Regions from separate parts of the Desertibacillus haloalkaliphilus genome, predicted to be linked through region 1. Evidence: predicted binding sites of a transcription regulator. Region 1 holds the regulator's gene; the other holds the start of a gene.
The links. Region 1 encodes Rex, which represses fermentation and respiration genes when NADH is low (regulators of the CRP and FNR family bind a similar motif). Its sites were predicted from a motif close to TTGTGAAATATTTCACAA; they were not measured.
Positions count from the first base shown of each region.

Region 2: the regulator Rex is predicted to act here: its motif matches at 1,098-1,115, upstream of KH400_RS05830 (DUF2249 domain-containing protein).

Region 1 is NZ_JAHPIV010000018.1:58,571-62,168, reverse strand. It holds gene KH400_RS18265 (ABC-F family ATP-binding cassette domain-containing protein) at 1-965, opposite strand, end outside; gene moaC (cyclic pyranopterin monophosphate synthase MoaC) at 1,189-1,674, shown strand; gene KH400_RS18255 (redox-sensing transcriptional repressor Rex) at 1,735-2,370, shown strand; gene tatAY (sec-independent protein translocase protein TatAY) at 2,399-2,578, shown strand; gene tatC (twin-arginine translocase subunit TatC) at 2,596-3,378, shown strand; gene KH400_RS18240 (YdiK family protein) at 3,476-3,598, opposite strand, start outside.
Region 2 is NZ_JAHPIV010000004.1:108,174-111,771, reverse strand. It holds gene parE (DNA topoisomerase IV subunit B) at 1-322, opposite strand, end outside; gene KH400_RS05835 (CoA-binding protein) at 642-1,055, opposite strand; gene KH400_RS05830 (DUF2249 domain-containing protein) at 1,223-1,768, shown strand; gene KH400_RS05825 (heme-copper oxidase family protein) at 1,774-3,066, shown strand; gene KH400_RS05820 (metal-sulfur cluster assembly factor) at 3,095-3,391, shown strand; gene KH400_RS05815 (DUF2254 domain-containing protein) at 3,485-3,598, shown strand, end outside.

The sequences.
Region 1 (3,598 bases):
ATATCAAATGAGAATGACGCTGATTTTTGGTCGCCTGAAGGTCGATCCATCACAGACATTTTCTCTAACTTCTTACGTCGACTTTGTGCTCGTTTTGTCGTTGAGGCTCTTGCAATGTTTTTTTGGACAAATTCTTCGAGCTTGGCTACTTCTTCTTTTTGTTTTTCGTATTGCTTCATTTCTAATTCGTAACGCTTTTCTTTCTCCTCGAGATAATCACTATAGTTACCGTGGTACTTGGTGATTTCTGTACGGGCGAGTTCATATACGTTTGTGACAATTTTGTCGAGAAAATAGCGATCATGGGAGACGATCAAAATAGCACCGTCATAATTCGCTAAATATTGCTCGAGCCATGTTAGTGTTTCTATATCTAGGTGGTTGGTTGGCTCGTCTAAAATGAGTAGATCGGGCTTCATTAACAATAACTTTCCGAGCGCGAGTCTTGTTTTTTGGCCACCACTTAATGTAGAAATCTTTGTCGAATAATCAAAAGATCCAAATTTTAACCCTGATAATATACCGCGGATATCAGCCTCATACTGATACCCGCCTTTATCCTTGAACTCAATTTGTAATTGATCATATTCTGTCATTAATTTCTGATAGTTGGTTTGGTTGGCGAGTGTATCTGAATCAGCCATCTGTTCTTCTAACTTTCGTAATTTGACTTCCATTCGTTTAAGCGGTTCAAAAACCGTCATCATCTCGTCCCAAATCGATAACTCCGATTCTAACCCAGTGTCTTGAGCAAGATAGCCGAGCTTCATGTCTTTTGGCATAATCATCTCACCGGAATCGTAGCTCATTTGCCCGGCAATGATTTTCAATAATGTTGACTTACCAGAACCGTTTCTTCCGACGAGTGCGGTTCGTTCTTTTGATTTAATTTCTAACTTAATATTTGCTAAAATTGGGTCAGACCCAAATAATTTTGAAAGGTTTACACATTGTAATAGAATCATTTCAATCCTTCCTAACTTTAGCGGTCGATTCATATTTGTGACCACTTGATCTACAAATAGTGTATCGTATAATAGGATAATCAACAACTTCTTGAACGCTTGTAGCGACTATATTCGTAGGTGTTGCTGCACTGTTCAAAAATTTTTCACGAACAGGTTTTGTAAAACGAATACATAGAAAAGAAAATAGTGTACAATAAAGACTAGGGAGGAGTGTGTGTACATGTCATCTTTTACCCATTTTAACGATCAAGGTCGAGCGAAGATGGTTGATATCTCGGATAAACAAACAACAGCTCGAACTGCGATTGCTCAAACGAGTATCGAGGTTAATCAGACCATTTATAATAAAATTCAAGAAGGTTCCATTGGCAAGGGAGATGTACTTAGTGTCGCTCAAGTGGCTGGCGTAATGGCAGCAAAAAAGACAGCAGACATTATCCCCATGTGTCATCCGCTTTCATTAACAGGAGTTGATATTTCTTTCTCTTGGCACGAAAAAGAGTCTGCATGGTCTCTAGCGATCCAAGTTGAGGTCAAAACGAAAGGGACAACCGGGGTAGAAATGGAAGCTTTAACGGCTGCATCAGCGACAGCGCTAACGGTCTATGATATGTGTAAGGCTGTCGATAAAGGGATGGTTATTGGTCCGACTTATTTAGTAGAGAAAACAGGCGGTAAAAGCGGTGATTTTAAACGAGAAGAGTAATAGTGGGTCATTGATATTTAAATAAAGGTATGAAATTGAAGGTTATGTTGGAGGCTATTTATGGATATCGATCAAGCAAAAATACCTCAAGCAACGGCAAAACGGTTACCGTTATATTATCGATTTTTAGAAAACTTAAAGGCCTCTGGAAAGCAGCGAGTCTCGTCATCGGAGTTAAGCGAGGCTGTAAAGGTTGATTCCGCTACTATACGTCGAGATTTTTCATATTTTGGTGCGTTAGGGAAAAAAGGCTATGGTTATAATGTTAACTATTTGCTATCGTTCTTTCGAAAAACCCTCGACCAAGATGAAACGACGAAGGTTATCTTAATAGGGGTTGGAAATTTAGGGACAGCATTTTTAAATTATAACTTTTCGAAAAATAATAACACGAAAATTGTCATGGCATTTGATGTCGATGAAGAAAAAGTTGGATTAGAAATTGGTGGCGTGAAGATTTATAATTTAAATGACCTTGAAAAAATAATTGATCCTGAGGTTTCAGCGGCAATTCTAACTGTGCCAGCGGCATCGGCGCAGAAAATTGCTGATCGCCTTAGTGATGTCGGAATAAAAGGGATTTTAAATTTCACACCAGCGAGACTAACTGTGCCTGACCATATTCGTGTTCATCATATTGATTTGTCGATTGAACTACAGGCACTTATTTATTTTCTTAAGCACTATCCATTATAAGGGATGAATTTTAATAGGAGGTGAAAACATGCCAAGCCTCGGACCAGGAAGTTTATTGTTAATCGCACTAGTTGCATTACTTATCTTTGGACCAAAGAAGTTACCTGAATTAGGGAAAGCAGCTGGGAACACATTACGTGAATTTAAGAATGCAACAAAGGGATTAGCAGATGATGATGACGATAAAAAGAAAAATGATAAACAATAGTTAGGAATGGTATTCAGATGGAAAACAGAGAAATGTCGCTTTATGATCATATAGGAGAGCTAAGAAAACGGATTATGATCGTGATCGCATTTTTTATGATTGCGATGATCGTTGGATTCTTTCTTGCCAAGCCTATGATCACGTATTTGCAAAGTGCACCAACAGCTCAAGATCTTCCAATGAATGCCTTTCGCTTGACAGATCCGTTAAAAGTCTATGTGACATTTGCATTTTTTAGTGCCATTTTACTCGCTTTTCCTGTTATTTTGTATCAGATTTGGGCGTTTATCAGTCCGGGTCTTCATGAAAAAGAACAAAAAATAACATTGTCTTATATCCCAATCGCGTTCCTTCTATTTTTAACAGGAATCTCGTTTAGTTATTTTATTCTTTTTCCATTTATCGTTGATTTTATGGCGAGATTAGCAGAGCAACTCGGCATTACGGAACAGTATGGGATTAATGAGTACTTTTCTTTTCTTTTCCAAATCACCATTCCGTTTGGATTCTTGTTTCAATTACCCGTCGTTATGATGTTTTTAACGAGGTTGGGCCTGATCACGCCTGATTTATTAAGTAGAATTCGAAAGTTTGCTTATTTCATTTTATTAGTGATTGCAGGTTTTATTACACCACCTGAGGTTGTATCGCACTTAATGGTCACTGTTCCGTTATTATTCTTATATGAATTCAGCATTTGGGTTTCACGTTTAACATATCGGAAAGTGCTAAAAGCGGAGCGGGAGTATCAGAAGGAAATGGAAGAACAAGCAGAGCAAGAGAAACAAAATCATCAATAATAGCATTAGAAAAAAGCCGTGCTAAGCGCGGCTTTTTCTTTTTGGTTTATAAGTGAAGGTAGGAAGTTGGTGTCAACTCGCTTCCTTTCTTCAATGATTATTCTTTGCGCTCACTTTCCATTTGTTTTTTTAAACGGAAGAAGCGAATGCCGATAACGATATCAATGGTCGCGACCCCGATGAAAAGGAACGTCCAGAAGTTCCAACCAGCCGTACTAAC
Region 2 (3,598 bases), on a different contig from region 1:
GACCAAATTTACCACCTGCATGCAATACAGTAAGGATGACTTCTGGCGTTGGCTTCCCCATTTTATGCATTCCAGTAGGCATACCACGTCCTTCATCACTGACACTAATGCTGTTATCTTTATGGATAGTTACTTTTATAAAATTACCGTATCCCCCTAATGCTTCGTCTACGGCATTGTCTACGATTTCGTAAACGAGGTGGTGCAACCCTTTGCTATCGGTGCTTCCGATATACATTCCTGGGCGTTTCCGTACCGCTTCAAGCCCTTCTAGCACCTGAATGGCATCATCGTTATAGTCAAATTGTTGTTTTGTAGCCACAGTAGAGACCCCTTTCAAACAAACGTACTTGTAGATGTAGCTCAAAAAGATCTTAGAAAAATCATGAATTTCTTTATCGAATTTTTGTTCATTCATGGTTTCTATAGCACCTTTTTGAACTAACTCTCATGAATATATTACCATAAAGGAACATTTGTTTCTATTGTTGTTCGTAGCTGAGTTTTATAGTATCTGCAGTTGCTGTCTTTAATTCATTGTATCTTTATTTTTTTGTTTCGCAACCTTTTTCCTTCATTTCGCGCAAAAGTGACAAAAGCCCCTAACATTTGGCATATATGTTAAGAGCTTTGTTAAACAGTTATTTTGTCAGGGCGTGTTCTACTTTTATACACCGATCCATGATACAAGTGATCTGGTTTTCTTTACAAATTTCATAGGCTTCTTCATGCTCTACTCCTAATTGTGCCCAAAATACGTCTGGTTTTATTTCCGCAGCTTCTTTTGCTACCGCGGGTAAATGCTCACTACGTCGAAAGACATTAACGATATCGACATGACCATCGATTTCTTTAAGAGAAGAAACGGCCTTTTGTCCTAATACTTCATCAACCATTGGATTAACAGGAATAATTTCATACCCTGCAGCCTGCATCGCTTCAGTAACCATATAAGACGTTCGTTCTGGGTTATTTGATAAGCCAACAACGGCAATTCGATTCGCTTTTTTTAGAACTTCCTTAATCTCTTCTCGGCTTGGGTTTTCAAATTCCATGGTAATACACTCCCTCGTTTAAATTGGTTATTTATACCTCTATTGTAAACGATTTCACAAATTGAGCAAAGGAAGTTGCTTGAGATTTGCGTGGTGACAACTGTCACTGCATCTACTGTGGTTATGTACTATTCTTTCAGTAACAAAACACAGAGGAGGTGCTAGTAATGGCAAAAGGGAAAGTGGTGGAGTTAGATGTGCGTGAAGATCTTAAAAATAAGATCGAGCCGTTTCAAAAAATTATGAAAGCTGTTAAATCATTGGAAAAAGATGATACCTTTATCTTACACACAACATTCAAGCCAAAACCATTGCTCTCACTACTTAAGACTAAAGGATTTACAAATGAAGTAGAAAAAATAGACAACAATTATTATGTAACTACCTTTAAAAAGAAGAAAAAGCGTTTCTCTTTCTTTAAGAAAAAAGAAGAAGACGCACAGAAAGGTCAATTATCAGATTCAAGCCATGATCCTAGTATAAGCCTTGGTGATCATTATTATATAGATAATCGTGGTCTAGAGCCACCACAACCAATGATTCGCACGTTATCAAAGCTTGAAAAAATGTCTGACGATGAGACATTAAAGATTAGAAATGATCGTGTACCAGTATTTTTAATTGAAGAATTGGAGCAACTTGGCTATAAGCACTCCCACATTGAGTGTCAGGATGGGTCTGTCGAAATTACGATTGTCAAAAGAGAGGGATAACGATCATGGGAACTGCAGCAAGTGTACAGAACACAACATTGATGACTGACTCTTCCAGGCAAAACTTTTATTTACCATTTTCATTTATGATAACGGGTTTTCTATCATTACTTATTTTTTCGATCCTGCTTTTGTTTGCCGGTGGTCTTTTTCATACGAGCGGAGTGCGACAGGTGTCGACAATCGCAGCCGTTCACTTGTTTGTGTTAGGTTGGGCGACGATGTTTGTCATGGGAGCTGTCTATCAGTTAGTCCCTGTGGTGACTCAAAATGAATTGTTTAGTACGAGATTAGGGATGGTTCATTACTTTTTATATACAGCTGGAAGTATCGGGTTACTGATCGGATTTTTCGAATTTAACACGGTAACGCTAATCATCTCGGGAGCCCTAGTGATTATTGGGACACTCTTATTTATTAGTAATATTTTACTGACCATTTTTAAGACGAGGGCATGGAATCCAATTCTTTTTGCAATGTATAGTGCACTCTTTTATTTATTGTTAACGATTATTTTCGGATTTTTGATGGTTATCAATTTTCAATATCCACTGTTTGGTGATATCCATTCATCTCTTCTTGCATCGCACATTTGGTTTGGCTTTATTGGCTGGTTCCTCTTTTTAATTATCGGTTACAGCTTCAAAATGTTGCCGATGTTTTACCTGTCACATGGTTATCCGGAGCGTTTGCAAAAGTGGATATTAGTATTACTACACGTCTCACTACTAACGATTACTTCAAGCTTCTTTATGCCTGTTTCATTTAGTCTAACGTGGGTAGGATTGTTCTTATTGTTAGTGATCCTTGTTGTTTACCGACTGCATATAAAGCAGATCATTTCTAAGAAATTTAAGAAGAATCCTGGGAAAGGAATTGCGTTAACGGTAAGAATTATCGATTGGTTCATCATCATTAGTGCAGGTATTTTAGTAGTTTTAACTATAGATACACATCTGTTTTCCAACCTAACATTCTTAACTGTAATCTCGGTGCTTTATTTATTAGGGTGGGTAAATATAACCATTTTAGGTTACACCTCAAAAATCATTCCATTTCTTTGGTGGACGTTTGCTTTCGGTAAACGAGTGGGTAAGGAAAATGTTCCGTCTCTTCATCAATTAATTGATGAAACGAAAGTGCAGCGTCGACTAGTATTGATGGCCATTGCTGTTATTGTTTTGGCTATTGGAATTGCGTTGCAACTAACCACAATTATAATGATAGGACAAATTAGTTTGGCTTTAGTAACGATTTACTTTTTAATACATCTGTTGGCTGTGTTTACGTATTCTTAATAGCAATTTTGTCGGGAGGGATTTTAAAATGGCAATGACAAAAGAACAGGTATACGAGAAATTAGAAACGGTGATTGATCCAGAACTTGGTGTTGACGTTGTAAATTTAGGGTTAATCTACGGTGTGAAGATTGATAATAATGACATTATCATCACAATGACGCTTACAACACCTGGTTGCCCACTACACGACATGATGAAATCAGGCGTTCATTCTGCTGTTGAATCCTTACCAAATGTCGGGGCAATTCAAGTTAACATCGTGTGGGAGCCGCAGTGGACACCAGAAATGATGAGTGGTAAAATTCGTGATCAATTTACTTAAATGAAATAGGAAATAAGTCATCCTCTAGGATATATCATAAACTCCTATAACCTGGTTAAACTAATTTAAATAAACTGGGTAAGGGGTTTATGTATGACAGGTTCCTTTTCTAAAATATTATTTAAGATTCGTGCGAGTTTTTGGTTTATTCCGAGTTTTTACGGAGTATTGGCCTTTGTGTTGGCCGTCGTTTGCTTTTTGATTGAT